4 regions of the Kluyvera sp. 142486 genome follow, and region 2 is predicted to be linked to each of the others. Evidence: predicted binding sites of a transcription regulator. Region 2 holds the regulator's gene; each other region holds the start of a gene.
The links. The regulator ArgR, encoded in region 2, controls arginine synthesis, uptake and breakdown. The targets are predictions, from matches to a motif close to ANTGAATAAAAATACANT.
Positions count from the first base shown of each region.

Region 1: the regulator ArgR is predicted to act here: its motif matches at 3,317-3,334, upstream of argF (ornithine carbamoyltransferase).
Region 3: the regulator ArgR is predicted to act here: its motif matches at 3,910-3,927, upstream of argA (amino-acid N-acetyltransferase).
Region 4: the regulator ArgR is predicted to act here: its motif matches at 4,664-4,681, upstream of argC (N-acetyl-gamma-glutamyl-phosphate reductase).

Region 1 covers NZ_JBKHUI010000021.1:26,829-34,173, forward strand. Annotated here, with positions in the region: gene pyrI (aspartate carbamoyltransferase regulatory subunit) at 1-381, opposite strand, end outside; gene pyrB (aspartate carbamoyltransferase) at 395-1,330, opposite strand; gene ACLGE8_RS19730 (pyrBI operon leader peptide) at 1,367-1,471, opposite strand; gene ACLGE8_RS19735 (YhcH/YjgK/YiaL family protein) at 1,734-2,186, shown strand; gene argF (ornithine carbamoyltransferase) at 2,285-3,289, opposite strand; gene rraB (ribonuclease E inhibitor RraB) at 3,450-3,872, shown strand; gene miaE (tRNA isopentenyl-2-thiomethyl-A-37 hydroxylase MiaE) at 3,925-4,683, shown strand; gene ACLGE8_RS19755 (alpha/beta hydrolase fold domain-containing protein) at 4,680-5,702, opposite strand; gene ACLGE8_RS19760 (DUF3617 family protein) at 5,843-6,349, opposite strand; gene ACLGE8_RS19765 (YjgN family protein) at 6,413-7,345, opposite strand, start outside.
Region 2 covers NZ_JBKHUI010000006.1:176,644-183,988, forward strand. Annotated here, with positions in the region: gene mdh (malate dehydrogenase) at 1-525, opposite strand, end outside; gene argR (transcriptional regulator ArgR) at 981-1,451, shown strand; gene yhcN (peroxide/acid stress response protein YhcN) at 1,828-2,091, shown strand; gene yhcN-B (DUF1471 family stress response protein YhcN-B) at 2,193-2,459, shown strand; gene ACLGE8_RS09260 (barstar family protein) at 2,513-2,788, opposite strand; gene ACLGE8_RS09265 (NAD-dependent succinate-semialdehyde dehydrogenase) at 2,816-4,270, opposite strand; gene ACLGE8_RS09270 (CoA transferase) at 4,496-5,872, shown strand; gene aaeB (p-hydroxybenzoic acid efflux pump subunit AaeB) at 5,951-7,345, opposite strand, start outside.
Region 3 covers NZ_JBKHUI010000015.1:24,075-31,419, reverse strand. Annotated here, with positions in the region: gene ACLGE8_RS16450 (acetate/propionate family kinase) at 1-409, shown strand, start outside; gene ACLGE8_RS16445 (L-threonine kinase) at 502-1,368, shown strand; gene cobD (threonine-phosphate decarboxylase CobD) at 1,384-2,463, opposite strand; gene amiC (N-acetylmuramoyl-L-alanine amidase AmiC) at 2,481-3,731, opposite strand; gene argA (amino-acid N-acetyltransferase) at 3,961-5,292, shown strand; gene recD (exodeoxyribonuclease V subunit alpha) at 5,477-7,315, opposite strand; gene recB (exodeoxyribonuclease V subunit beta) at 7,312-7,345, opposite strand, start outside.
Region 4 covers NZ_JBKHUI010000018.1:94,459-101,803, forward strand. Annotated here, with positions in the region: gene ACLGE8_RS18635 (helix-turn-helix transcriptional regulator) at 1-373, opposite strand, end outside; gene ppc (phosphoenolpyruvate carboxylase) at 501-3,152, opposite strand; gene argE (acetylornithine deacetylase) at 3,465-4,616, opposite strand; gene argC (N-acetyl-gamma-glutamyl-phosphate reductase) at 4,770-5,774, shown strand; gene argB (acetylglutamate kinase) at 5,787-6,560, shown strand; gene argH (argininosuccinate lyase) at 6,669-7,345, shown strand, end outside.

The DNA of each region.
Region 1 (7,345 bases), on a different contig from region 2:
CACTGCAAAGCTAGAGGAAACCGGTTCGGCGTGGCTGATACAGTTGCTGTTCGGGCACACCAGCACGCTCTCGATGCGCTCTGGCAGGCTCGGGCGAGATTTGCCCACCACTTCATAGTTATCGATGCGGTTAACGGTTGCCTCTGGCGCGTACAGCGACAGCTGGTTGACCTGCTCGTCGGTCAGGAAGGTGTTTTCGATTTTAATCAGGTCTTTACGCCCCATCTCGCCGGACGGCAGGTTCAGGCCAATGGTGATGCGCTGGTCGGTTTCGGTCAGCTTGAACAGGGTCAGCAGCTTAAAGCCCACCTGCGCCGGGATATGGTCGATTACGGTGCCGCGTTTGATGGCTTCTACTTGTAATTTGTTGTCGTGTGTCATCGTCATTTTCCCCTTACAGAGCCAGTTCACTATTCAGTACCAGTGCCAGTAACGCCTGGCGGGCGAAGATGCCGTTGCCGGCCTGCTGGAAGTACCAGGCGTGTGGCGTTTTATCGACATCGGTGGTGATCTCATCAATGCGCGGCAGCGGGTGCAGCACCTTCATGTTATCGCGTGCGCCGACCAGATCCGCCGCGCGCAGGACAAACTGCGCTTTGACGTTGGCGTATTCGGACGGGTCGAGGCGCTCTTTCTGCACGCGGGTCATGTAGAGGATATCGACCTCCGCCATCACTTCGTCGATAGCGCTATGCAGGCTCCAGACAATCCCTTTCTCGTCCAGCATATCGAGGATGTACTGCGGCATCGCCAGCGCGTCCGGAGCGATAAAGTAGAAGCGGTTGCCGTTAAATTTCGCCAGCGCCTGGGTCAGCGAGTGAACGGTGCGTCCGTATTTCAGGTCGCCGACCATCGCGATATTCAGGTTCTCCAGGCGGCCCTGGGTCTCCTGAATGGTGAACAGATCCAGCAGGGTCTGGGTGGGGTGCTGGTTCGCACCGTCGCCGGCGTTCAGTACCGGAATGTTGCCGGAGAACTCGGTCGCTAGACGCGCCGCGCCTTCTTGCGGGTGGCGCATCACGATGGCGTCGACGTAGGTGCTGATGACCGAGATGGTGTCGGCCAGGGTTTCACCTTTCTTGCCGAGCGAGGTGTTGGCGCTGTCAGAGAAGCCGACCACGCTGGCACCCAGTCGGTGCATGGAGGTTTCAAAAGAGAGGCGGGTGCGCGTCGAGGCCTCGAAGAAACAGCTGGCGATAACCTTGTGCTTAAGCAGTTCCGGCTGTGGGTTCGCTTTCAGGCTGGCGGCGGTCGCCAAAACCAGTTCAAGGTCTTCGCGGCTGAGATCGTTTATGGAAATGATGTGTTTTTGATACAGCGGATTAGCCATGGTTATCTCCTGACGACGGCGCAAAAAAAAAGCCCCTTAAATAAGGGGCTTTACGAATACGGATGCTACGGAAAGGAAAAACGGCAGGCCGGCGTCTGTTTTCAGACGCGGTAAGACGCGATGTCGTACACACTGAACCATAATTCCTCCCGGCAAAACGGGTGGCATTATACGCAGCTTTATCTGGCAATCAAGCGCCTGATTCACATTTTAATCAACGAAAACGATTCTCATGTGATAAGCATTCAACTTTAGTGCGTATAAATTCAATTTTTATGCGAGCAGCAAAAGTGTGCGCTAAACCAACAGGATGGCAGAGTCATGATAAAAAGTACTGGTATGGTATCGCGAATTTACGTATAACAACTGAAAATTGAAACATTGTTTTATTCGTGGAGTCATCATGATTATTGGCAACATCCATCACCTTCAATCCTGGCTGCCGGAAGAGCTGCGTCAGGCCATCATCCACCTTATGGCGAACGTCAACGATGCTACCCCGGAAGGGAAATATGACATCGACGGCAACCGCCTGTTCTATATGATCTCTGAGAACATGACCGAGCCGTTTGCCGATCGTCGTGCGGAGTATCATGCGCGTTATCTGGATATCCAGGTGGTACTGAAAGGTCAGGAAGGAATGGCGTTTAGCACCCAGCCTGCGGGCGAGCCGGACACCGACTGGCTGGCGGACAAAGATATCGCGTTTCTGCCGGAAGGTGTGCAGGAAAAGATGGTGGTAATGAGCGAAGGTGACTTCGTGGTCTTCTACCCGGGTGAAGTCCACAAACCGCTGTGCGCGGTGGGGCTGCCTGCGAAAGTGCGTAAAGCGGTTATTAAGCTGCTGGTTGAGTAACGAACGGATTGCCGGATGGCGGCTTCTCCTTATCCGGCCTACATGGTGCGTAGGCCTGATAAGCGAAGCGCCATCAGGCACAACGTTACAGGTTGTCGTTATTTGCTCAGCGTCGCAACCATCACCGCTTTGATGGTGTGCATCCGGTTTTCCGCCTGATCGAACACGATGCTGGCCGGAGATTCAAAGACCTCATCGGTCACTTCCATCCCGCCGTGCATGCCGTATTCAGCGGCCATCTTCTTACCCACGGTCGTCTGATCGTCATGGAACGCAGGCAGACAGTGCAGGAATTTCACCTGCGAATTGCCGGTCAACTTCATCATGGCGCTGTTCACCTGATAGCCGCGCAGTAGTGCAATACGTTCTGCCCACTTCTCTTTGGCTTCGCCCATCGATACCCACACGTCGGTATAGATAAAGTCCGCGCCCTTCACGCCTGCGGCAATATCTTCCGTCAGGGTAACGTTACCGCCATTCTTCTGCGCCAGCGCCTTGCACTCCGCCACCAGGCTCGCATCCGGCCAGCACTCCTGTGGTGCGACAAGACGCAGATCAAGGCCGGTTAACGCCGCGGCTTCCAGCATCGAGTTGCCCATGTTGTTACGTGCATCGCCGGCATAAACCAACGTCATTTCGTTGAACGCTTTGCCCGGCAGGTGTTCCTGCATGGTGAGCAGATCCGCCAGCAGCTGAGTTGGATGGAATTCATCGGTCAAACCGTTCCACACCGGCACGCCGGAGTACTCGGCCAGCGTTTCCACCACTTCCTGGCCGTAGCCACGGTACTGGATGCCGTCGTACATACGGCCCAGCACGCGCGCGGTGTCTTTAATCGATTCTTTGTGGCCAATCTGGCTGCCGCTGGATCCAAGATAAGTGACGCGAGCGCCCTGATCGTATGCGGCAACTTCGAAAGAGCATCGTGTACGGGTTGAGTCTTTTTCGAAGATGAGCGCGATGTTTTTACCGGTCAGGTTCGGCGACTCCGTGCCGCTTTTTTTATCCGCTTTTAGTTTTGCTGCGAGCTGCAGCAGAGTGGTGATTTCTGCAGGGGTAAAATCGAGTAATTTTAAGAAGTTCTTTTTATACAGAGTAGACATAATTCCCTCACCTGGCTTAAGCCACTTATTGAATTAAAATTCACTTTATATGGATGGGTATTCATTTGCAACCCCAATAACAAATCTTTATCGGAAAGGTGGAGGCAATGGCAACGGTATGTGACAATAAGAGTATCAGCCACATTATGAGGAACGAGCCATGGCAAACCCTGAACATCTGGAAGAACAGCGCGAAGAGACCCGTCTGATCATTGAAGAACTGCTGGAAGACGGTAGCGATCCTGATGCGCTGTACACCATCGAGCATCACCTTTCCGCAGACGATTTCGAAAGTCTGGAGAAAGCGGCGGTAGAAGCGTTCAAGCTGGGCTACGAAGTGACGGAACCGGAAGAGCTGGAAGTGGAAGAAGGCGACACCGTGATCTGCTGCGATATCCTGAGCGAAAGTGCGCTGAACGCTGAGCTTATCGACGCGCAGGTTGAGCAACTGATGAACCTGGCTGAGAAGTTTGAAGTGGAATACGACGGTTGGGGAACTTACTACGAAGACCCGAACGGCGAAGAAGGCGATGATGACGACGAAGATTTCGTCGACGAAGAAGACGACGGCGTACGTCACTAAGTCATCATATATCCTACGGCAGCGCCCGCTGCCGTAGGGCAAGGATTTCGGTATGGATTATCCGCAAATACTCTCCCCGGTTCTCAACTTCCTGCACTGTAAAACGCCTCAGGCGTGGCTCGATAAAGCCCGCGATCCGGCCAATCTCCCTTTGTTGCTGACCGATCATTTAGTCTGTGAGCTAAAAGCGGCGCAAACTGCGATGCTGTTGGTGCGTAAATATGTCGCGGATAAAGAGGGCGCGCAGGCGCTGCTAGACTGGCTGAAGCCCTATGAAGCTTTCACCTTTCGCGATGGCGTTGAGCCGGACTTTACCGCGCTGCATAAGCAGATGGGTAAAAGCGCGATGCCGCAGACCGACGACCCGTGGGGGCGACAGCTTATCGACAGTATGGTGCTGCTGATAAAAGAGGAGTTGCACCACTTCACACAGGTGCGTGAGGCGATGCTAAAGCGCAATATCCCGTACGTGAAAATCACCGCTAGCCGCTACGCCAAAGGGATGCTCAAAGCAGTACGCACGCATGAACCGCTGACGCTGATTGATAAGCTGATTTGCGGGGCCTACATCGAAGCCCGTTCCTGCGAACGCTTTGCCGCGCTGGCACCGTATCTGGATGACGACCTACAGGCGTTTTATCTGTCGCTGTTGCGTTCTGAAGCCCGACACTACCAGGATTACCTGGCGCTGGCGCAGCAAATCGCTGACGGCGATATCAGCGAACGGGTGCGTTTCTTCGGTGAAGTGGAAGCGTCGCTTATCACCGCTCCGGATGAAGAGTTCCGCTTCCACAGCGGTGTGCCGGTTTAAAGGTTGGCGTTCTTATCCCCGGCGTGAGCGGTTTGTTTAACCGGTGCGCCGAGGGTGGCTTTAAACCAGCTCACCACGCGGTCAATGACCGGTTGTTGATACCAGTGGTCATCACCGTGCTCGGCCCCTTCCAGCAGTACATAATCGGCTTTATTGCCTTCTGCCTTAAGCGCTTTGTAAAGCTGCTCGCTCTGTACCGGCGACACCAGCGTATCGGCGCTGCCGTGCATAATCAGGAACGGCGGTTTCTTGCCGCCAAGATGGCCCATTGGGCTGGCGGCCAGCGCTTTTTGCTTATCGCTGCCAATCGCTGCGCCCGGCCAGTCGCGGAAGGCACTGCCGTGAACCAGCAGGGCTTCAGTTACCGCTGGAGATTCATGCACTTTCTGAATTGCGGCGGGGAACCCTTCGCCGATATTAAGCAGGTTAGAAATTCCGTACAGCGTGGCGGCGGCCTGCACGTCAGAGGATTGGTTGAGGAAATCGCCCTGCTCGAAAGCTTTATCGCCGTTGGTCAGCGCCATCATTTGCGCCATATAACCACCGGCAGAATCACCGAGTACGCCGATACGCTGAGGGTCGATACCATACTCTTTGGCGTGCTCGCGCAGATAGCGAATGGCCGCTTTACCATCGACGACCGGTGCCGGGAAGGTATCAGGCACGGTGCGATACTCTGCGGCGGCGACCACAAAACCCGCTTGCGCCAGCGCCATGCGCATCTCGATAAACTTATCCCAGGCTGCGCTGGTGAACCCACCGCCGGGGAAGTAGATGATGGCTGGTTTCAGGTCAGTATTGCGTGGCACCAGCAGCGACATATGGAGCTGGCGAACAGTCACGGCGCTTTTTATCTGGCTGTAAACAATACCGTTGAGGGTATCGATACGACCACGGATGTTCTCTACGCGGATGACCTGCGCGCCATCGGTATACCCTGGCAGATCGGCGGCGGCAACGGTGGTGGCAACGCAGCCAAGCATCAGGCTGCCTGTAAGAATAAAAGGTAATTTTTTCATGGTGTTCTATCCTGAGCAAAGCCTGCCAGACGGCAGGCTAACGTGTGCAATAAGGTGATGCTCAGGCAGTGTATTACCAGGAATTCGTGCTGAATAATGTACTTTTTGCATCAAATTCATCAGGTTTTTAGATGAAAGATTTATTTCACTTCCGCTCTGGCTTCCATTTCCGCGCGGGTTGACTCAGTACAGGTTTTACCAACATACGTTTGTTTTATCGTCTGCGTCGTCGTCATTTTTCGCTCCGCTGAGTCAATCGACATCTTCATCTTCATAGCGAACTCCGTATCGCTGACTTTGGTTGTCTCAACAAGGGAGTTGGTTTTCGTCCCGTCCTGGTTGCAGATGGTTTCGCTAATTTGCCTGGTATCGTTGTTTTCTACAAAGGTGATGTTGCAGCCGCCGGAACCGGTGGTATCGCCTTTTTTCATTTTTTTAGCGTCTTCAGACATTTTTTCGGTATAGCACAACTGCATTGAGGTATCGACGTTCTTTTGATCCATTAACACTGTGCCGCTGACATCATCAACAATATGAATGTGCGTGTTTTCCATCTTCCATTCGCCAGGTTTCATGTCCAGGGCATAGGCGCAATTCATACCAAGCACTAAAGAAGCGATAGTTGCAGTAGCGATAAATCCTTTCATTGGTAAACTCCTGCTGTCTTATAGTGGGGGAAATAGGGTCGGGTATTCTGGCCGAAATGATGATTAGAAGAACGGCAGCGTTGGTGCGGCACCACGGGAAATGCGTGCGAAAATACCGGTATCCAGCGGGCGATTGTCATTGGTTAATTCCAGCGCATCGAGATGCCCGGAGACGGTGGTGTGGTTTGCCTGGTAGCGCACAAAGCGTATTTTCAACCATGGGTAGGCCAGACCCAGCGTTAGCAGGGAACCAAACGTCAGAAGCAGTAAATTGATCGCCATGCCGATAAAGGTGATGGATGAATGAAAGCGGATGTCGTTGTCGAGAGTGAGATTATTGAACGCATAGTTGCGTAGTGCGGCGAAAGCATAGGCGAAAGAAATTAATAAACCTACGATATATAGTAGGTATGTCAATGTGAACAGCCCTCCAAGGCCATCCAGTGAGCCTAATAATATGCGATTGAATGATGCCATCAGGACTTTAACAATCACCAGCAGAAAGGGAACAATAATTGCCAGGGAAATAAGTGAGATAATAATGCATTTGGATGTGTTGAGGGTTAAGTTAAATTTATGGATGCCAAAGTTTGTGTTTTTGGCAAATAGCTCTATCCAGTTGCGATAAACAATGCCATTGATAATGGCGAAGACGATGGCGCTAATAATAAGCCCACAGGCAACACGAATTAGCAGCGCATTGAGGTTTGATGGTTCCCCTAAAAGAAGTCTCCATCCGCTAAACACGAACAGCAGCAATACTACTGCCAGAATGGGCATCCCCAGAGTAACCCACCATGCGCGCAGCATTGAACAGTGAAAACCAAAGTGCACATTGTTCAGTGAGGTCATCGCGGCGTGGTAGTTAAGGCTCTTCACCGCCATGCATGGGAAGAACAGCATAATGACCCAGGGCGCGAATATAATCTCTTCAGAATGGGTAATGGTGAATTCGATAAAGCAAAGAATAGCGATAATGATGGAGATAATCAGCCA
Region 2 (7,345 bases):
GCCGATAACCGGGACCTCGACGTCGCCGCATTTTTTACCTTTCAGTTCAGCGACGAAGGTATTGGAGCGGATGATATCCAGCGTGGTCACGCCGAACAGTTTATTTTTGTCGTACACACCCGCCTTTTTCAGCACCTCAGCGGCGATCGCCACGGTGGTGTTGACCGGGTTGGTAATGATACCAATGCAGGCTTTAGGCGCGGTTTTAGCGATTTGTTGCACCAGGTTTTTGACAATCCCGGCGTTAACGTTGAACAGATCGGAGCGATCCATACCGGGCTTACGTGCTACCCCAGCAGAGATCAGGACAACATCCGCCCCTTCCAGCGCAGGCGTCGCATCTTCACCAGAGAAACCTTTGATGTTCACATCAGTAGGAATATGGCTGAGATCGACAGCCACGCCAGGCGTGACGGGGGCAATATCATAGAGGGAGAGTTCTGAACCTGAAGGCAGTTGGGTCTTTAGTAGTAGGGCAAGCGCCTGGCCAATACCGCCGGCGGCACCAAGGACTGCGACTTTCATCCTAAACTCCTTATTATGGTTAATGACATTCAGGTAATAACCTGTCGTGGACCGCATAACCGACGCAAGAGATACCTGTTGTTACTCCGTTGCGGCGACCTTAATTCACAAGGTAATTAATTACAATATAATTGCTTACAGAATGCGGAGTCTCCAGCAGCATTGCTGGCGTTACCGCACTACTCCCAGAAAAAGGTCTATCTACGAAACCAAACTTTCATCAACTATCGATTACAATATACTCAGCATGTTGCGTAAAACAACAGCAATTTAATAACAATTCATTTACTTTTAACTTATTTGGATCCCGTGATATAGGCATGTTTCTTAGGTCTAATTTTTGCTAAAATCCCGCCTTTCTCTATTTGGCCTAGCCTCTTGGGATAAATTGTTTTGCATAAAAATTCACCTATATGCATAATAATGTTAATTTCACCACCATAGTCAGGTGACTTATGCGAAGTTCCACTAAACAAGAAGAATTAGTTAAAGCCTTTAAAGCATTACTGAAGGAAGAAAAATTTAGCTCTCAGGGCGAAATTGTTCAGGCCTTACAGGAAGAAGGCTTCGATAATATCAACCAGTCCAAAGTCTCCCGTATGCTGACGAAGTTTGGCGCAGTGCGTACCCGCAACGCCAAAATGGAGATGGTTTACTGCCTGCCGGCTGAGCTGGGCGTGCCAACCACCACCAGCCCGCTGAAAAACCTGGTTCTGGATATTGACTACAACGATGCCGTCGTCGTCATTCATACCAGCCCTGGTGCGGCGCAGTTGATCGCGCGACTGCTGGACTCGCTGGGCAAAGCAGAAGGTATTCTCGGCAGCATTGCCGGCGATGACACGATCTTCACTACGCCTGCTCGAGGTTTCACTGTTAAAGATCTCTACGAGGCCATTCAGGTTCTGTTCGAACAGGAACTGTAATCCCTCGTGATACTCCTCTGGTTCTTCCGGAGGAGTCTGTTTTCCCGCCAACGCCCCGCCGTTTTCACTGCCGTTTCGTTAACATTTAGTGCGATTCTTCACATCATTACATAGATACAGTGAATATATCCCGACTTAAGCGCACAAAACATCAAATTATCCTATCTTTTTGATTTTACGCATTATTAGCCCACAGCTTTGCCAAAATATGCGTTTTTTTATACGTATATGTTCTAAAAATGACGATTCCTGACAAGTAATTACACGAGAAACAATTAGCCGGGTATTAATATTTCATGTGATTAGTGTATACTTGATTTCGTGATGAGGGTCACAAAACAAAGGCCTTCCAAAAAAATTCGACGAGGTGAGTATCATGAAAATCAAAACTACCGTTGCCGCTCTGAGCATCCTATCCGTTATCTCGTTTGGCGCTTTTGCCGCTGATTCTATCAACAGCGACCAGGCACAAACCCGTCAGTCAATCGGCACCGTTTCCATTGGTTCCGTCGGTTCAACCCCGATGGATATGCATGAGATGCTGAACAAGAAAGCGGAAGAACAAGGTGCATCGTCTTACCGCATCATTGAAGCGCGTACTGGCGATCGCTGGCATGCAACGGCTGAACTTTATAAATAAGACGCAGTACGTCGGTATTAAGTAAAAAATATCCCCAGCGGTCCCAGGAATAAGCATCAGCATCCTCTCACCGCTGCACAATAAGGTGAGGAGTAAAGAATATGAAAAGCGCAATTATCATCGCATCCCTTGGTCTGGCATCCGTACTCTCTTTCGGCGCAAGCGCCGCAGTACATCAGGTGAACGCAGACCAGGCACAGAACCTACAGTCCATCGGCACCGTTTCCGTTTCACAGATAGGTAGCGACCCAATGGATATGCGCAGCCAGTTAGCCGCAAAAGCAGAGAAAGAAGGCGCTAGCAGCTACCGCATTATCGAAGCCCGTACCGGCGACAGCTCGCACGCTACGGCTGAGCTGTACAAATAAACCCTCGTCGTCTTGTCCGACGACTTGCCCTCGCTTTTCGGCGAGGGCTTTTTTTATCCGCGAGAAACGTTAAAGCGCAGCATCCCTTCCAGCTCTTCTTCCGCTTCATCAAATAGCAGAATCAGCGCGCCGTAGCGTCGGCGCTGCTTATCGTCCATGTGCAGGAATTCAATCTCCAGCGGCAGCGGTATTACATTGCCGGTCACCACGTTCCAGAGCGCGTCCAGATCGCGAATCGACTCACGATCGAGGGCAAAAAGACGGGCGAACTCCCGATAAAAATCGCCCTGATCCTCTATCTCGTCAAAATCAAAAGTATAGATTTTCATCTTACGCCCTCTCCCCTATTCAACAGACTAAAGTCCCCCAATGTGCAGCGTTTTCACCTCGAGGTACTCTTCCAGCCCCAGCACTGAACCTTCGCGCCCAAGCCCCGACTCCTTCACGCCGCCAAACGGCCCTAACTCAGTTGAAACGGCACATTCGTTAATGCCAATCATGCCGCTCTCCAGCGCCTGCGAGACGCGGAAGACGCGAGACAGGTTCTGGGTGTAGAAATAGGCCGCCAGGCCGTAAGGTGTATTATTCGCGCGCTGAATAACTTCATCTTCATCGCTAAAACGGAAACAGGCCGCCAGCGGGCCAAACGTCTCCTCCTGCGCCAGCAGCATTTTTTCCTGACAGTCGCCCAGCACGGTCGGCTGCCAGAAGTTACCGCCCAACGCATGCGGCTGCCCACCAGCCAGCACTTTGGCTCCTTTCGCTACGGCGTCCTCAACGTGTTCACGTACTTTTTTAACGGCTGCAGCCTCAATCAATGGCCCCACGATCACGCCGTCATCCAGTCCGTTCCCCACCTTCAGCGCCTTCACGGCGGCAGCAAGCTGGCTGACGAAGCGCTCATACACGCTATCGTGAATATAAAAACGGTTCACGCTCACGCACACCTGTCCAGCGTTGCGGAACTTATTGGCGATGGCCCCCTGAACGGCGGCGTCAATATCCGCGTCTTCAAAGACGATATATGGCGCGTTGCCGCCGAGCTCCATGGAAACTTTCTTCATGGTTTCCGCAGCGTTACGCACCAGCGTTTTGCCCACCGAGGTTGAGCCGGTAAAGGAAATTTTGCGCACTTCATGGCTGGCCATAATCGCGTCGCTAATCTCCTGCGTATTCCCCGCCACAGCGTTCAACACCCCGTCCGGGATCCCCGCTTTCTTCGCCAGCGCCAGCAGTGCGAAGGCGCACAGTGGCGTGTTATTGGCGGGTTTAATTACCCCAGTACAGCCAGCCGCCAGCGCCGGACCAAGCTTGCGGGTGAGCATCGCCATCGGGAAGTTCCACGGCGTAATCGCCGCTACCACGCCGATAGGCTCGCGGGTCGCCAGAATGCGTGAGCCCGGTTTCGCTGGCGGAATTATCTCGCCGTTGGCCCGTTTCCCCTGTTCGGCAAACCACTGAATAAAGCTCGCCGCGTAGTCCACCTCGCCCTCAGCCTCTTTCAGCGGTTTGCCCTGTTCGATGGTCATCAGCTTCGCCAGCCAGCTTTTATGTTCGATGATGAGCTGGTACCAGCGATACAGCAGCTCAGAGCGTGCCTTCGCCGTTTTCGCCCGCCAGAGTGGGAACGCACGAGCGGCGGCGGCAATCGCCTGTTCCGTCTCCTGTTTTCCGGCCTTCGCGACTTTGGCGACGACCTCGCCTGTCGCGGGGTTGAGCACATCAAAGGTGGTGTTGAGCTGATGCCATTCGCCGTTCACCAGGTAGCCCGTTTGAAAGAGATCGTTGTCCTGCCATGCTTGCGTGGTCATTACACCCTCCTGAAAAGTGTTTCTATACACAAAATCATTCAAGTTGCATCAAGGCGGCAAGCGAGTGAATCCCCAGGAGCTTACTAAAGTAAGTGACTGGGGTGAGCGAGCGCAGCCAACGCCGAGGCGGCTTGAAGGATCAAGTGTATATCTAAGTATAGCTATCGCTTTTGGCTTAATAGTTGTCAGAATAACGATAGTCTTATTAACGGAAAGGAGCCTGCGGTGAAACGTGAATATCCTGTTTTTGAGAAACTGTGCCATGAGCTTGGGCTAGCACATCTGGCAAGCGATCGGGTGATGTTCACCGGCACAGAACCGGTCTATCCAACACCGTTTGCTATCGGAGAAGCGGCCGCCTCTGCGCTAGCGCTACAGGGGCTGATGCTCGACGTACTGCGGGGCAAACAGCAGAAGATTACCGTCGATTGCCATAGCGCGGCGGCCTCAACCCACGCGGTCACCTTCCAGCAGCAGTACGGCTATAACTGGCAGTACAACGACCCGGACTACCCTACCACCGATTTCTATCTCACCGCCGACAACCGCTGGATTTTCCTGCACGGCGGCTATCCGCGTTTGCGTGATGGCATTCTGGATATTCTCGACGTGCCCAATAACCGTAGCCGCGTAGCGCAGACCGTGGCGAAATGGGAGGCGCAAAAGCTGGAGCAGACCATTGCCGACGCCGGGCTGTGCGCCGCTATTGCCCGCAGTCGTGAAGAGTGGCTGGCACATCCGCAGGGGCTGGCGGTGAGCCAGGAGCCGCTGATTCGCCTGACGCGGTTGACCGATAGCGCACCGAAAGCACGCCGTTACGATACACCACGGGTGCTGAAGTCGCTGCGCGTGCTGGACGCCACTCATGTGATCGCCGGGCCAACGGCAACCCGCGGACTGGCGCAGATGGGCGCCGATGTGCTGCACCTCTCATCCCCCTATCGCCCGCGTATTTTGCCGTTCGACGTTGATACCAACCACGGCAAACGGAACGCATATCTGGAACTCTCCACTACCGAAGGTCGCGAGACGGCGGCGAAGCTTGTCCGCGAGGGCGATGTGTTTGTGCAAAGCTATCGTCCCGGTGCGCTCGCCCGCTATGGTCTGAGCGATGAAGAGATGGCGCAGATCAATCCCCAAATCATTACGGTTAACCTGAACTGCTACGGCCACCGTGGGCCGTGGAAATCGCGGCCTGGCTTCGAGCAGCTTGCTCAGACCGTGACCGGTATGGCGGTGGCACAGGGCGGCGCGGGCCAGCCGGCGCTGGGGCCAACCTATCCGAATGATTATCTCAGCGGCTATCTCGCCACGCTTGGCGTGTTGATGGCGCTGGAGCGTCAGCGTAATGAAGGCGGTGCATGGCGTGTAGATGTGTCATTGTGCCGGACGGCGACGTGGCTACAGCAGTTGGGAAGGATGGCGGATTATCAGACTATTGCGCCACCGAGCGAAGCGGCGATTACCCGTTGTATGGTGACCGAGCAGGGGCCATTTGGCGAGCTGCGCTATTTTAACAGTGCGCTGGAACTGGAACAGACGCCGATGGCGTTTGCGCTGCCGGCCATGCCGTTAGGAGCGCATCGCGCGGCGTGGTGGTAAGGCTCCCGGGGCCGCTGCGCTCGTCCGGGCTACCTGCAATTTGTAGCCAGGACGAGCGCAGCGGCCCCGGGAAAACGCTTAACTGCTCGTTAGTGCACCCTGATATTTATGCAGCATCGACACCAGCCGTTCGACCGGCTGGGTTACCTGTTCAGGCGCTTCCCAGACCCGCAGTTTTTCCTGATAAACTCCCAATTCTTCCAGCAAGCGCGTGAAGTAGTATCGGCGTTTGTCATCGCTGCTGGCAGAGATCACCTTGTCAGCCGTGCGGCGCAGCTGGCGGTGAAACGCCGACAGATCGTCATTCACCGGAATAGGTGCATCGCGCAGGCGCTGGTGCGCAATAATCAGCGTCAGTGCCAGGCGGAACTTGGCGATATCACCGGGGAACTTGTTCAGCAGCAAGAACAGCTGCTGATAGAGCCCCGGCAGGTGGTTCTCTTTCCGACGCGCCATATTGGTGGTCATCGCTGACACCGCCGCAAACACAAACTGGTTCAGCAGCACGCGCCCGGTACGCAGGCGGGAGTTATCGCGGATCAGCAAAATGACGATAAACGCCATGAAGCAGCCGACAATCTGCCCTAACGCGCTATCGAGAAACTGGCTGAAGTGGAAGGTCATCGGGTTATCCAGCACCAGAATGTTGATGGTACTGGCCAGCGCCCCCATCGAGCCCAGCCGCCGTTTTTGCACTTCAATACCGATAAAGAAGCACATCACCGCCAGGCTGATACACAGCAGCAGCATGCTTTGCTGGGTCGCGGGAATGATAATCAGGAAATAGAGCGCCCCCAGCGGCAGCGCTGCGATGGTGCCGTAGATAAAGTCTATCGCCACCATGCGCGGATTCGGCAGGCGCATCGCCAGCGAAGTGACCACGGCGATCATCACCATCGCCCCACTGCCGGAAGTCCAGCCGGTCCACAGCCAGAACAGAATGCCAAGCGCACAGGAGAGCGTGGTACGCCAGAAGTTAATCATCGCGTGGTGACGCTCGGCGGATTCCGGACGCACCACCACTTCACTTTGCAGAATTTCTTCTTCACGGGCGCTGATTTTGGCATTGCCAATCACCCCGCGCTTAAGCAGCAGATAGCGCGTCGCGGCCCCCACCCAACTGTAAATCGTTACCGGTGTATCGTGCTCGCCGGTCCACGCCAGCACCCGGCGCATCCGTTTAAGCTGACGATGAACATCCTGCACCGTTTCAACTGGCTCTTCGAACAGTTCGCGATAGGCGTCGGTGACCAACTCAGGACGCGAGTTTTGCATGATGAAGGTTTCACAGGCCTGGGTCACCATGGTCAGCGAAACGGTGTTCAGCGCCTTCAGGCGGCGATTAGCCCACGCCCAGCGCGAAGACTCCATATTCAGGTTGCCACGCATCCCTTCCAGCGCCGCCGTACGACGCAGCAGCGCCAGCCAGGCTTTGTCCATTTCATCACTGTCGCCGTGCTTAATACACAGTTG
Region 3 (7,345 bases), on a different contig from region 2:
TGAATCCGGCCTGCTTGGGGTTTCCGGCGTCTCGCACGATTATCGCGATGTCGAACAGGCTGCTGACGGCGGTAATCAGCGCGCAGCTCTGGCGCTCACCCTGTTTGCCGAGCGCATTCGCGCCACCATCGGCAGCTATATCATGCAGATGGGCGGCCTTGATGCGCTGGTCTTTACCGGCGGCATCGGCGAAAACTCGGCCCGCGCCAGGAGCACCATTTGCCACAACCTGAATTTTCTCGGGCTGTCGGTGGATGAAGAGAAAAACCAGCACAACGCCACCTTTATTCAGAGCGAGAACGCGGTGGTCAAAGTGGCGGTTATTAATACCAACGAAGAGCTGATGATTGCCCGCGACGTTATGCGTCTCGCGCTGCCTGAAGTGCAGGCGTTGACCGTTTCAGCCTAAGTTCGCCGCCCGGCAAATTGCGGTGAATCATGGAAATAGCGGGATCGGCATGACACTATGCGCCCTGGCAATCTGAGCAAAGGGTAATAAACGTGGCTGTTGCGCAATGCCCCGCCTCCTGTGGGGAACTCATCCAGGGCTGGATCCTCGGCAGCGAGAAGCTGGTCTCATGCCCCGTTGACTGGTACAGCACCGTCGAGGTGGACTACGGTTCACCTCGCACCGATGAGCGCCCGCTTTCGCGCGCGATGGTCGACCAATTGCTGAGCCACTGGCGCTACCCGGCAGAGCTGAGCAAAGAGATTCGCATCGATATTTGCTCTACCATTCCGGTCGCCAAAGGCATGGCCAGCAGCACGGCGGATATCGCCGCAACGGCGGTAGCAACCGCGCATCATCTTGGTCAGACGCTGGATGAAGCCACCCTCGCCCGGCTTTGCGTTTCACTGGAACCCACCGACAGCACCCTTTTTCGCCAGCTTACGCTGTTCGATCACAACACCGCCGCCACGCAAATAGCCTGCCATACTCAGCCTCAGCTCGACCTGCTGCTGCTCGAAAGCCCCGCCACGCTGCTGACCACCGATTACCACCGCCTTCCCCGGCTTGAAAAGCTGCATGCCCATTCCGCCTCTCTGCAGCAGGCATGGGAGAAAATCCAGCAGGCCTGTGAGACGAATAACCCGCGACGGATGGGAGAAGCGGCGACGCTCAGCGCTATCGCCAGCCAGCATCTGCTGCCCAAACCGGGGTTTGATACGCTGCTGGCGCTGGTAGAAGAGTGTGATTTATACGGCATTAACGTGGCGCACAGCGGCAGCGTGGTCGGCCTGATGCTCGACCGTCAGCGTCATGATGTTGACTATTTGCAGCGGCGGTTGGAAGAGAAGCGGCTTACCGAATATTGGCCCGAGCAGCACCTGCTGCGCATGGTGCAGGGCGGCGTAGAACTGCGCTAGCGCCGCCCAGAGCGTCTACCCGGTAAATACCCGCCTGAACGCCGTTAACAGCTGCGTATTTTCCTGCTCGCTGCGAATGGCGACGCGGAAGTAGCGTTCGTCAAGCCCCGGATAGTTGGCGCAGCTGCGGATCAGGATATGCTGTTGCAGCATAGCGTATTGCAGCTCAAGGCCCGGCACATCGCAGCGCAGAAACAGATAATTTGCCTGACCGGGATAGACCGTCAGGCCGGGAATATGGCGCAGTTGATGGTAAAAGCGCTGCCCCTCTTCCTCCAGCCACCGCCAGGTTTTCTGCTGATAAGCGCTATCCTGCAGAACGATCTCCCCCGCCAGCGCGGCAAAAGCGTTTATCGACCACGGCATCTGGCGCTCGCGCATTCGCGCCACCGCCCACTCATCGCCGTTCACCAAATACCCCAGGCGCAGGCCGGGAATGGCATAAAACTTGGTCAGCGAACGCAGCACCCACACGTGAGGGTTCTCACTGAGCAGCGGAATAAACCCCGTCTCGTCGGGAATAAAATCGATAAATGCTTCATCAAGAACCAGAGAAATCTCCAGCAGCTTGCAGCGCTCGGCAATTAATTCCAACAGGCGGCGGTCGGGTAGCAGGCCGGTGGGGTTGTTCGGCGTACAGAGGAATAAGCAGTCCAGATCCGGCGTCAGAGCGTCGAGAATGGCCCCGGTGAGCTGCCAGCCATCCTCTTCACGCAGCAGAAACTCCCGAACCTCGCAGTCAACTGACTGCAGCGCCCGGCGATACTCGGCAAAGCCGGGAGTGACGATCATCGCCTGGCGCGGCTTCAGGCCCTGAACGAGCGTAAAGATCGCTTCGGTTTCACCGTTTCCGGCGAGGACCCATGAGGCAGGGATCCGGTGGTGTTCCGCCAGCGCAAGGTGCAGCTGCTGGTATTCAACATCGGGATAGCGTTCGGCGCAGTCCATATTATCGATGATGGCGCGTTTGACGCTTTCCGGCATCCCCCGCGGGTTAATATTGGCGCTAAAATCCAATAGCTGCTGCGCGGAGATACCCAATAGCGCAGCGGCCTCGCGGATATTGCCGCCGTGCGCGCTCTTCAGTAGAGCCATTTACCTTTCCTGTTGCGTTACCCTCGCCTTGCCAGCGTCGCGCCGTCGGCGAAGTAGGCTTTTATCCCTGCCAGAATCGACTCTGCCACTTCCTGCTGGAATTTTGCCGTTTTCAATTTGCGCTCTTCTTCGACGTTACTGATAAACGCGGTTTCCACCAGAATCGATGGAATGTCCGGCGCTTTTAGTACCGCGAAGCCCGCCTGCTCGACCTGATTTTTATGCAGGTCGTTCACCTGCCCCAGCTTTTTAAGCACCGCTTTACCAAACTTCAGGCTGTCGGCGATAGTGAGTGACTGCACCATATCGAACATGGTGTGGTCGACGTAGCGGTCGCCGCTTTTGCTGACGCCACCGATTAAATCCGAGGCGTTCTGGGTTTGGGCAAGGTATTTTGCCGCGGTACTGGTGGCCCCTTTGGTCGACAGGGCAAACACCGATGAGCCGCTCGGCTGGCGGCTGGTGAACGCATCCGCGTGAATGGAGACGAACAGGTCGGCGCGCTGCTTCTGCGCTTTCGCCACCCGCACCTTCAACGGAATAAAGATATCTTCGTTGCGCGTCATATAGGCTTTCATATTGCCTTCTTTTTCAATCAGCGCACGCAGGCGACGGGCAATTTGCAGCACCACGTCCTTCTCTCGCGTTTTATATTTCCCCACCGCGCCGGAGTCTTCCCCGCCGTGGCCGGGGTCAAGCATGATAACAATCGGACGGTCGCGCCCGGCTTTGCCCGGCTGCGGGCCGCTTTGCGATGGCGGCACCTGCTTTTCGAGGTCGCCCTTGTTGTAGTCCTCCAGCAGCGCCAGCAGCGGATCCTGCTGTTCTGTGCTGCTGGCTGGGTAGAGATCCATTACCAGGCGTTCTTTAAAGTTCGCCACTGGCGCAAGCGCGAACAGCTGCGGCTTCACATCCTGCTTCAACTCAAACACCATGCGCACCGTCTGTGGATCAAACTGCCCCACGCGCGCGGATTTAATAAACGGATCGTCGCTGCGGATCTGCGCCCCCATGCCTTTCAGCACCGAGTTCAGGTTTACCCCTTCAAGGTCGACCACCAGACGGTCAGGGTTACTCAACGCAAACTGTCGATACTTGAGCTCACGGTTGGACTCCACCGTCACGCGCGTGTAGCTGGATGCAGGCCATATGCGCACCGCCACCACCTGACTGACGGCAGCTAACCCGACCTGACTCACGCTTAACAACCACATGGCACCGGCACCTTGTAGCAGGCGACGACGGCTCAAAGACTGACTTCCCGACATGCTCCATCCCAGGCAAATAAAGAGAAACAAAGAATTCGCATAATACGATTGACCGGAAACTGTAACTAAAGCCGCATAAACTGTCATCTATAAAAGGGTAAACATTCGTTGAATCAGCGAAATTTGGCCGAGGATTTTCCAATGTTTAAGCAAATTCCGGCTTGCGTTTCCGACGAAAACAGAATAAAAATACAATAATTACGAATAATCATGCATTGAGGGTTGTGCCGTGGTGAAGGAACGTAGAACCGAACTGGTAGAGGGGTTTCGTCATACCGTCCCCTATATTAACGCCCACCGGGGGAAGACGTTTGTCATCATGCTTGGCGGCGAAGCCATTGAGCATGAAAACTTTTCCAGCATCGTCAACGATATTGGCCTGCTGCACAGTTTAGGCATTCGTCTGGTGCTGGTCTATGGCGCGCGCCCGCAAATCGACGCGAATCTGGCCGAGCATCACCATGAGCCAACCTATCACAAACATATTCGCGTCACGGATGCGAAAACCCTTGAGCTGGTGAAACAGGCCGCAGGTCTGCTGCAGCTGGATATTACCGCTCGCCTGTCGATGAGCCTGAACAACACTCCGCTGCAGGGCGCGCACATCAACGTGGTCAGCGGTAACTTTATCATCGCTCAGCCGCTGGGCGTCGACGACGGCATCGACTACTGCCACAGCGGACGTATTCGTCGTATCGATGAAGAGGCAATTCATCGCCAGCTCGACAGCGGCGCTATCGTGCTGATGGGGCCGGTGGCCGTTTCAGTCACCGGCGAGAGCTTTAACCTGACGTCGGAAGAGATTGCCACCCAACTGGCGATTAAACTCAAGGCCGAGAAGATGATCGGCTTCTGCTCCTCTCAGGGGGTGTTTAACGAAGCGGGCGAAATTATCTCTGAGCTGTTCCCGAACGAAGCTCAGGCGCGTATTGAAGAGCTGGAGAAAGAGGGCGACTACCTTTCCGGCACCGCCCGTTTCCTGCGCGGCGCGGTCAAAGCCTGCCGCAGCGGCGTGCGCCGCAGCCACCTGATTAGCTATCAGGAAGACGGCACGCTGTTGCAGGAGCTGTTCTCCCGTGACGGTATCGGTACGCAAATTGTAATGGAGAGCTCCGAGCAAATTCGCCGGGCCACCATCAACGATATCGGCGGGATTCTGGACCTGATTGCGCCGCTCGAGCAGCAGGGCATTCTGGTGCGCCGCTCCCGCGAACAGCTGGAGATGGAGATCGATAAATTCACGATTATTCAGCGTGATAACACCACCATTGCCTGCGCTGCACTCTATCCTTTCCCGGAAGAGAAAATTGGCGAGATGGCCTGCGTAGCGGTGCATCCGGATTACCGCAGCTCTTCACGCGGTGAAGTATTGCTGCAGCGGATTGCCACCCAGGCGAAGCAGATGGGGCTTAACCACCTGTTCGTGCTGACGACGCGCAGTATTCACTGGTTCCAGGAACGCGGCTTTAAGCCGGTGGACGTGGAGCTGCTGCCGGAGAGTAAGAAGCTGCTGTATAACTATCAACGCCGGTCGAAGGTGTTGATGACGGATTTGGTGTAAGCGAGAAAATGCCTGATGGCGCTACGCTTATCAGGCCTACAAAAGCCTAACTTCGCGCCGATCGGCCCCCTCGCCCCTCTGGGGAGAGGGTTAGGGTGAGGGGATTGTGGGCTCGGCGTTAAACCCTCACCCCAGCTCTCTCCCTTAAAAAGGGAGAGGGGGCAGTTCGAGCAAATTTTAGACCCTATTCCATCTCTGCAAAAATCGCCGACAACCCGCTGCGCCGTTCGGTGCGCGTGGCGATGGCCTGGATAAGCAGGTTTTTATCGGCGTACATCGACAACCGAGCTTTCGCGCGGGTTATCGCCGTATACACCAGCTCACGGCTCACCACCGGGATAATCTGCGTCGGCAGCACCAGTGCGGCGTGGGTGAACTCGGAACCCTGCGATTTATGCACCGTCATCGCCCAGGCGGTATCGTGCTCCGGCAGACGGCTTGGCTGCACCGATTTAACGGTACCGTCCGGCATCGGGAACCAGACGCGCATGCCATCACCGCGATCCAGCGCCACGCCAATATCGCCGTTAAACAGCCCCAGCGCGCTGTCGTTACGCGCAATCATCACCGGACGGCCTTCATACCAGCGGGAGTGACGCTGCGGCACTATCTGCCGGTGACGCGTCAGCAGCTGTTCAAACTGTTGGTTAAGCCCGCTCACGCCCCATGGCCCTTCACGTAATGCGCACAACAACTGGTATTCGCCAAACGCTGTCAGCACGACCTCAGGGTCGGCCCGATCACGTAACAGCTGAAGATAATGGCCGTAGCCCGCTCGCGCATCCTCGAGCATCGCGGCATAGTCGTCCGTCGAGTGCTGCGGTTTCAGTTCAATATCGCTAAAGCCGCGGGAAAACACGGCGTCGATCTCTTTCTTATCGCCCCGGTTCACCGCGCTGGCAAGCTGACCGATACCGGAGTCGCTGCCAAAGCGATAGCTGGTTCGCAGCAGGCAAAGGCTGTCACGTAACGCCCCTGCTGTCTGACCATCACCGGCGGGAACCGTGGCCCCGACCAGGCGGCTAAGCTGCGCGGCGCGCTCTACGGTATAGCCGGCGTTCACCCAGCTACAGATATCGCCGAGTACCGCTCCGGCCTCCACCGATGCCAGCTGATCGCGGTCGCCAAGGAAGATAACCCGCCCGTGCGGCGGCAGCGCGTCAATCAGCCGCGCCATCATCGGCAGGTCAATCATTGAGGCTTCATCCACCACCAGCACGTCCAGATGCAGCGGGTTGCCCGCGTGATAGCGCATCTTCTGGCTGCCGGGCTGCGCGCCCAACAGACGGTGCAGCGTGCTGGCATCGGTTGGCAGCATCGCTTTTTGCGCGTCGCTTAAATCGAGTTTTCGCAGCGCCGCGCCCAGTGATTCCGTCAGGCGTGCCGCCGCTTTACCGGTTGGCGCGGCGAGGCGAATACGGCATTTCTCCGTTCCCGCCATCTGTACCAGCGCCGCCAGCAATTTAGCAACGGTGGTGGTTTTTCCGGTACCGGGGCCGCCGGAGATCACCGAAATACGGCGAGTCAGCGCCACGGCGGCGGCCACTTTCTGCCAGTCGATCGTATCGCTTACCGGGAACAGCGCGTTGAGCGTTGCGGCAAGCTGGGTTTCATCGACGGCAAACGGTGCGTTGGTTTCGCTAAAGAAGCTCGCCACGGTGAGTTCGTTGCGCCACATGCGGTTGAGATAAAGCCTGCCACGGCTCAGGATCAGCGGTGATGGACGTTCCCCACCGCTGACGGCGTCAGAACGCAGTAATAGGTTTTCCCACTCCTGCGGTACGTTCGCTTCGGCAAACAGCTGCTGCCAGAGCTCGCGGGCGCGGCCTTTTGGCTGCATAGAGGGGCTGAGATGGGAGAGCGGCAAACAGACGTGCCCTTCCCCGGCGTCGCGGCTGAGCATCGCGGCGGCGATCATCACTGCCGGGTGCTCCTCTTTTGCCACCATCAGCGCAAACTGCACGTCGAGCGGGCGTAGCAGCTTTTGCTCGGCGGCTTCCAGTAAACGTTGTTCGAGCGTCATACGTTGCTCTCCTCTCCGGCAAACAGCGCG
Region 4 (7,345 bases), on a different contig from region 2:
GGAAAGAGCCAACGCGCGGCCCACGGCGGGCGACGTGCTGCTTCGCCATGTTCTTCAACTGATGCCCATCCCACTGCTGCACGCTAAACCCCAGCTGCTGTTTGCCAAACAGAATGCTCAGCGTGGTGACCGGGGTCTTCCACTGTGGGAAATTCCAGCCGCCAGCAGGAACGTAGAGCGCGTCCTGCGCCAGCATGGGTTCACCCAGCGCGGCATCGGTGAGCTGCCCTTCAAGCAGAATTTCCAGCCGCGGAAAGTCGACCTGAAACGCCATCTCCGGCACCGGCGAGTGATTCCCGGCAAACCAGATTTTTTGCAGCGGCGTGGCGCCTGAGGCGATGTGGGAAAGCAGCGGGTTGATGTCGAAAAGCATGTGGCTCCCTGTCGTGGTGAACAACGCAGAAACCTTAACCGAGGGGATAAAAAAAGGCCACAAAGAATGTGGCCTTTTGGGTACGTCCCGGCGTCGCTTCGCTCGGCCGGGCTACATGGGGGAGAGATTAGCCTGTGTTACGCATACCGGCAGCAACGCCCGCGATGGTGACCATCAGCGCTTGTTCAACGTTATGGTTTGGTTCCTGGCCTTCTTCTTCCGCTTTACGTGAACGGTGCAGCAGTTCGGCTTGCAGAACGTTCAGCGGGTCGGTGTAGACGTTACGCAGCTGGATAGACTCGGCAATCCACGGCAGGTCGGCCATCAGGTGCGCATCGTTGGCGATATCCAGCACCACTTTGATGTCGGCTTCCAGCTGCTCACGCAGCTCGGTGCCCAGACCCCACAGCTCTTTTTTCACCAGGCGCTGATCGTAGTATTCCGCCAGCCACAGGTCAGCCTTCGAGTAGACCATCTCCAGCATCCCCAGACGGGTAGAGAAGAACGGCCAGTCGCGACACATGGCTTCCAGTTTGCTCTGCTTGCCGTCTTCAACCACTTTTTGCAGCGCCGCGCCGGCACCCAGCCAGGCTGGCAGCATCAGGCGGTTCTGCGTCCAGGCAAAGATCCATGGAATCGCACGCAGTGACTCGACGCCGCCGGTAGCGCGACGTTTTGCCGGGCGTGAACCCAATGGCAGTTTGCCCAGCTCCTGCTCCGGCGTGGCGGAACGGAAGTACGGCACGAAATCTTTGTTTTCACGGACGTAGCCGCGGTACATCTCGCAGGAGATATCCGACAGTTCGTCCATGATGCCGCGCCACTCTTCTTTTGGCTCCGGCGGCGGCAGCAGGTTCGCTTCCAGAATCGCGCTGGTGTAAAGCGACAGGCTGCTGACGGTGATTTCCGGCAGGCCGTATTTGAAGCGGATCATCTCGCCCTGTTCGGTCACGCGCAGGCCGCCTTTCAGGCTGCCAGGAGGCTGGGAGAGCAGCGCCGCATGCGCCGGTGCGCCGCCGCGGCCGATGGAGCCACCGCGACCGTGGAACAGCGTCAGCTCGATGCCTGCTTTCTCACAGGTTTTGATCAGCGCGTCCTGTGCCTGATACTGCGCCCAGGATGCCGCCATTACGCCCGCGTCTTTGGCGGAGTCAGAATAGCCGATCATCACCATCTGCTTGCCCTGAATAAAGCCGCGATACCAGTCGATGCTCAGCAACTGAGTCATGACGTCGTCGGCGTTGTTCAGGTCGTCCAGGGTTTCGAACAACGGAGCAACCGGCAGCGCGAAGGTAATGCCCGCTTCTTTCAGCAGCAGGTGAACCGCCAGTACGTCGGACGGCGTTTTCGCCATGGAGATAACGTAGGCCGCGACAGAGCCGATAGGGGCATCGACAATCGCTTTACAGGTATTAAGAACTTCGCGGGTTTCGTTGCTTGGCTCCCAGCTGCGCGGGAGAAGCGGACGTTTGGAATTCAGTTCGCGGATCAGGAAGGCCTGCTTGTCGGCTTCTGACCAGCTTTCGTAGTCACCGATGCCCAGATAGCGGGTCAGTTCGCCCAGCGCTTCGGTGTGACGGGTGCTTTCCTGACGTACGTCGATACGCACCAGCGGCACGCCAAAACACTTCACGCGCCTAAGGGTGTCGAGCAGTTCGCCGTTGGCGATAATGCCCATTCCGCAGGCCTGCAGTGATTTATAACAGGCGTACAGCGGTTCCCACAGCTGTTCGTTCTGGCTGATCAGGCCCGCTGGCTTCGGCAGACGTTCACCTTTCAGGCGCGCTTCCAGCCATGCCTGGGTGGACAGCAGACGGGTACGCAGGTTTTTCATCAGGAAACGGTACGGCTCGGTGGCACCGGCTTCACCAACGAGTTCGCGCAGTTCGTCGGTGCACTCAACCATCGACAGTTCGGAAATCAGAATCTGAATATCTTTCAGGAACAGATCGGTGGCTTTCCAGCGGCTGAGCAGCAGGACGTGGCGGGTGATTTCTGCGGTCACGTTCGGGTTGCCGTCGCGGTCGCCGCCCATCCAGGAGGTGAAGCGTACCGGTACGAAATCAACCGGCAGCCGGTAGCCGAGGTTCTCTTCCAGCTGTTCGTTCAGTTCACGCAGGTAGTTTGGTACGCCTTCCCACAGGCTGTTTTCCACCACCGCAAAGCCCCATTTGGCTTCATCAACCGGGCTTGGGCGATGCTTACGAATTTCATCGGTGTGCCAGGACTGGGCAATCAGCTGGCGCAGACGGCGCATCACCTGGTTGCGTTCGTAGTCGGCGATATCGTTGTTATCAAGCTGCTTCAGGCAGTTGTTGATCTCACCCATTTTGTGAATCAGCGTACGACGCGTGATTTCAGTAGGGTGCGCGGTGAGCACCAGCTCCAGCGACAGAGATTCAACGGCTTTTTTAATCGTGTTTTCGTCGAGATTGGGTTGGTCTTTGAGTTTACGCAGGGTACGAGCAATCACTTCCGGGTTGCTTGCTGCTTCGCCTTTTGGCGAAATGCTGTGGTACTGCTCGGCGGTGTTGGCCAGGTTCAGGAACTGACTGAACGCGCGGGCGACCGGCAGCAGCTCATCGTTGGACAGGTTCTGCAGCGTGGTGAGCAGCTCCTGGCGATTGGCTTCGTTGCCCGCACGAGAAGATTTGGACAACTTACGGATCGTTTCTACACGGTCAAGAATGTTCTCACCAAGCGCATCCTTGATGGTATCGCCTAGCACTTTACCGAGCATACTGACATTACTACGCAACGCGGAATATTGTTCGTTCATTAACCCAGACACCCCATCTCATTTTATTTTGTTATATCCCAACCCCTGGAACGTAAGGGCGAGATAAAGACACCTCTTTTATAAAGCCACGTAAATACTCGCACGTCAATTGCTGCGAAATCGCTTCAGCAAACGAATAAATCGCGACAATTTACGAAAGTTAATTCGCATCGTGCCAGATAAGAAATGCTTATGAAAATGTGAAGGCGATCGCGGGAATGCGGGGGGTGGGGATGTGCCGGATGGCGCTGCGCCTATCCGGCCTACAGACAGGTTCTGCCCGGTAAGCGTAGCGCCACCGGGCAGAACACATTAATGCCAGCAGAAGTGATGCACAACCTGGGTAATTAATTCGCGCGTCGGCTTAATAAAGCGCGTTTCCAGGTATTCGTCCGGCTGGTGCGCCTGGTTAATCGAGCCTGGGCCCAGGACGATGGTCGGGCACAGGGTCTGGATAAACGGCGCTTCGGTGCAGTAGTTCACCACTTCGGTCTTGGTGCCGAGCAGTTTTTCCAGCACCTGAACCAACTGGTGATCCGGTGGGCATTCGTAGCCTGGAATCGGCGGATGCAGTTCGCTAATGGTCAGACGGCCCGGCCACTGGGCGCTGACCGGCTCAAGGGCTTCGTCGAGCAGGCCGTTCAGATCGTTCAAGGTCATGCCCGGCAACGGACGGATGTCCATGTGCAGTTCGCAACAGGCGCAGATGCGGTTAGAGGCATCGCCGCCGTGAAGGCTACCGAGGTTGAGCGTTGGATATGGCACGGTGAACGCGTCGTAGTGATAGCGCTCTTTCAGCGAGTCGCGCAGCTGCATCACGCGGCCAATGGCGTCGTGCATGATCTCAATGGCGTTGACGCCACGCGCCGGGTCGCTGGAGTGGCCGGACTGGCCCATCACGCGGATGGCGTTCGACATATGGCCTTTATGCGCACGCACCGGCTGTAGCGAAGTAGGTTCGCCGATGATGGCGCAGTCCGGGCGAAGCGCGGTGGATTCGGAGAAGTAACGCGCGCCAGCCATGCTGGTCTCTTCATCGGCGGTTGCCAGAATATAGAGCGGCTTTTTCAGCGTCGTCACGTCAACATCACGCAGCGCGTCCAGAATAAAGGCGAAGAAGCCTTTCATATCGGCGGTGCCCAGACCGTAGAGCTTGTTGTCGTGCTCGGTGAGGGTAAATGGGTCGCGGGTCCAGCGGCCGTCATCGAACGGCACGGTATCGGTATGACCGGCGAGCAGCAGCCCGCCTGCACCTTGCCCGGCGCTGGCCAGCAGGTTGAATTTATTGCGCGTGCCGGGAACCGGCTGCACCTCAACGTTGAAGCCCAATGAGGCGAACCAGTCTGCAAGCAGAGTGATTAAAGACGCATTGCTCTGATCGAGCGCTTCTTCGGTTGCGCTGATGGAAGGAGTGCCGATCAACGCACGGTAAATCTCGATAAATGGGGGTAAATTGTTTTTCATTGTTGACACACCTCGGGTCATGATAGTATCAATATTCATGCAGTATTTGTGAATAAAAATACATTATCATTAGGCGTAAGAAAACCCACCAACGGTAGGGTGAATAGATAACGCTTAATCAGGCAAACAGACATAAGAAGGTGAGCAGCCCCGATGTTGAATACGCTGATTGTGGGCGCGAGCGGTTACGCTGGCGCAGAGCTTGTGACCTATGTAAATCGCCATCCTCATATGAACATAACCGCTTTGACGGTCTCAGCGCAAAGCAATGATGCAGGAAAGTTAATCTCCGATTTGCATCCACAGCTGAAAGGGATTGTCGATCTGCCGCTGCAGCCGATGTCCGATATCAGCGAATTCAGCGCCGGTGTTGATGTGGTGTTCCTGGCGACCGCCCACGAAGTGAGTCACGATCTGGCCCCGCAATTCCTCGCGGCAGGCTGCGTGGTGTTCGACCTTTCCGGTGCGTTCCGCGTGAACGACGGCGCCTTCTATGAAAAATACTACGGTTTTACCCATCAGCATCCTGAGCTACTGGCGCAGGCGGTGTATGGCCTGGCCGAGTGGAGCGCTGAAGCGCTGAAAGAGGCGAACCTGATTGCGGTGCCAGGCTGTTATCCAACGGCGGCGCAGCTTTCCCTGAAACCTCTGATTGATGCCGATCTGCTGGATCTCAACCAGTGGCCGGTGATCAACGCGACTAGCGGCGTGAGCGGCGCGGGGCGTAAAGCTGCTATCTCCAATAGCTTCTGCGAAGTGAGCCTGCAGCCGTACGGCGTGTTCACCCATCGCCATCAGCCGGAAATCGCCAGCCATCTTGGCGCAGAGGTGATTTTCACCCCGCATCTGGGCAACTTCCCGCGTGGCATTCTGGAAACCATTACCTGCCGTCTGAAGCCGGGCGTGACCCACACGCAGGTGGCAGAAACCTTAAAACAGGCCTACGGCGACAAGCCAATGGTGCGTTTATACGAGAAGGGCGTTCCGGCACTGAAAAACGTGGTCGGCCTGCCGTTCTGCGATATCGGTTTTGCGGTGCAGGGCGAGCACCTGATCGTCGTGGCGACCGAAGACAACCTATTGAAAGGCGCTGCCGCACAGGCTGTGCAGTGCGCCAATATCCGTTTCGGCTTCGCTGAGACGCAGTCTCTTATTTAAGGTGTGACGACGATGAATCCATTAATTATCAAATTGGGCGGCGTGTTACTGGATAGCGAAGAGGCGCTGGAGCGTCTGTTTACCGCGCTGGTCAACTACCGCGAGTCGCATCAGCGCCCGCTGGTGATTGTCCACGGCGGCGGCTGCGTGGTGGATGAGCTAATGAAACAGCTCAACCTGCCGGTGAAAAAGAAAAATGGCCTGCGCGTCACGCCTGCCGATCAAATCGACATTATTACCGGCGCGCTGGCGGGTACCGCCAATAAAGCGCTGCTGGCATGGGCGAAGAAGCATGATATCGCCTCCGTTGGCCTGTTCCTCGGCGACGGTGACAGCGTGCAGGTCAGCAAACTGGATGAAGAACTGGGCCACGTGGGTCTGGCGCAGCCGGGTTCGCCTAAACTGATTAATCTGCTGCTGGAAGGCGGTTTCCTGCCGGTGGTGAGCTCTATCGGTGTAACCGCCGAAGGGCAGCTGATGAACGTCAACGCCGACCAGGCGGCGACGGCGCTGGCGGCTACGCTTGGTGCAGACCTGATTCTGCTCTCTGACGTGAGCGGTATTCTTGACGGTAAAGGCCAGCGTATTGCTGAAATGACCGCGGCGAAGGCAGAGCAGCTGATCGAGCAGGGCATTATTACCGACGGGATGATTGTGAAGGTGAATGCGGCGCTGGATGCAGCGCGTACGCTGGGTCGCCCGGTGGATATCGCGTCATGGCGTCACGCGGAGCAACTGCCGGCGCTGTTTAACGGCACACCGATTGGTACGCGTATTCTGGCTTAAGTTTTTCCCCTCACCCTAACCCTCTCCCTCAGGGAGAGGGTCGGGGTGAGGGTTGTTTTCAGGCCGGGTAAGACCCGGCATAAATAAACGAATTTAAGGAAGCATGTTATGGCACTTTGGGGTGGGCGTTTTACTCAGGCAGCGGATCAGCGGTTCAAACAGTTCAATGACTCTTTACGCTTTGACTATCGCCTGGCGGAGCAGGATATCGTTGGCTCTGTTGCCTGGTCCAAAGCGCTGGTGACGGTCGGCGTACTGACGGCGGAAGAGCAATCTCAACTGGAAGCTGCGCTGGGCGTACTCTTGGAAGAAGTGCGGGCAAACCCGCAGCAGATTCTGGAAAGCGATGCTGAAGATATCCATAGCTGGGTTGAAGGCAAGCTTATCGACAAAGTCGGTCAACTGGGTAAAAAGCTGCACACCGGCCGTAGCCGTAACGACCAGGTCGCGACTGACCTCAAACTGTGGTGCAAAGATACCGTTGCTGAGCTGCTGACGGCTATTCGCCAGCTGCAAAGCGCGCTTGTCGACACCGCGCAGGCCAACCAGGATGCGGTGATGCCGGGTTATACCCACCTGCAGCGTGCGCAGCCGGTGACCTTCGCGCACTGGTGTCTGGCCTACGTTGAGATGCTGGCGCGTGACGAAAGCCGCCTGCAGGATACCCTCAAACGTCTGGACGTGAGCCCGCTGGGCTGCGGCGCGCTGGCGGGCACCGCCTATGAAATCGACCGTGAACAGCTGGCGGGCTGGCTGGGCTTTGCATCCGCAACCCGTAACAGCCT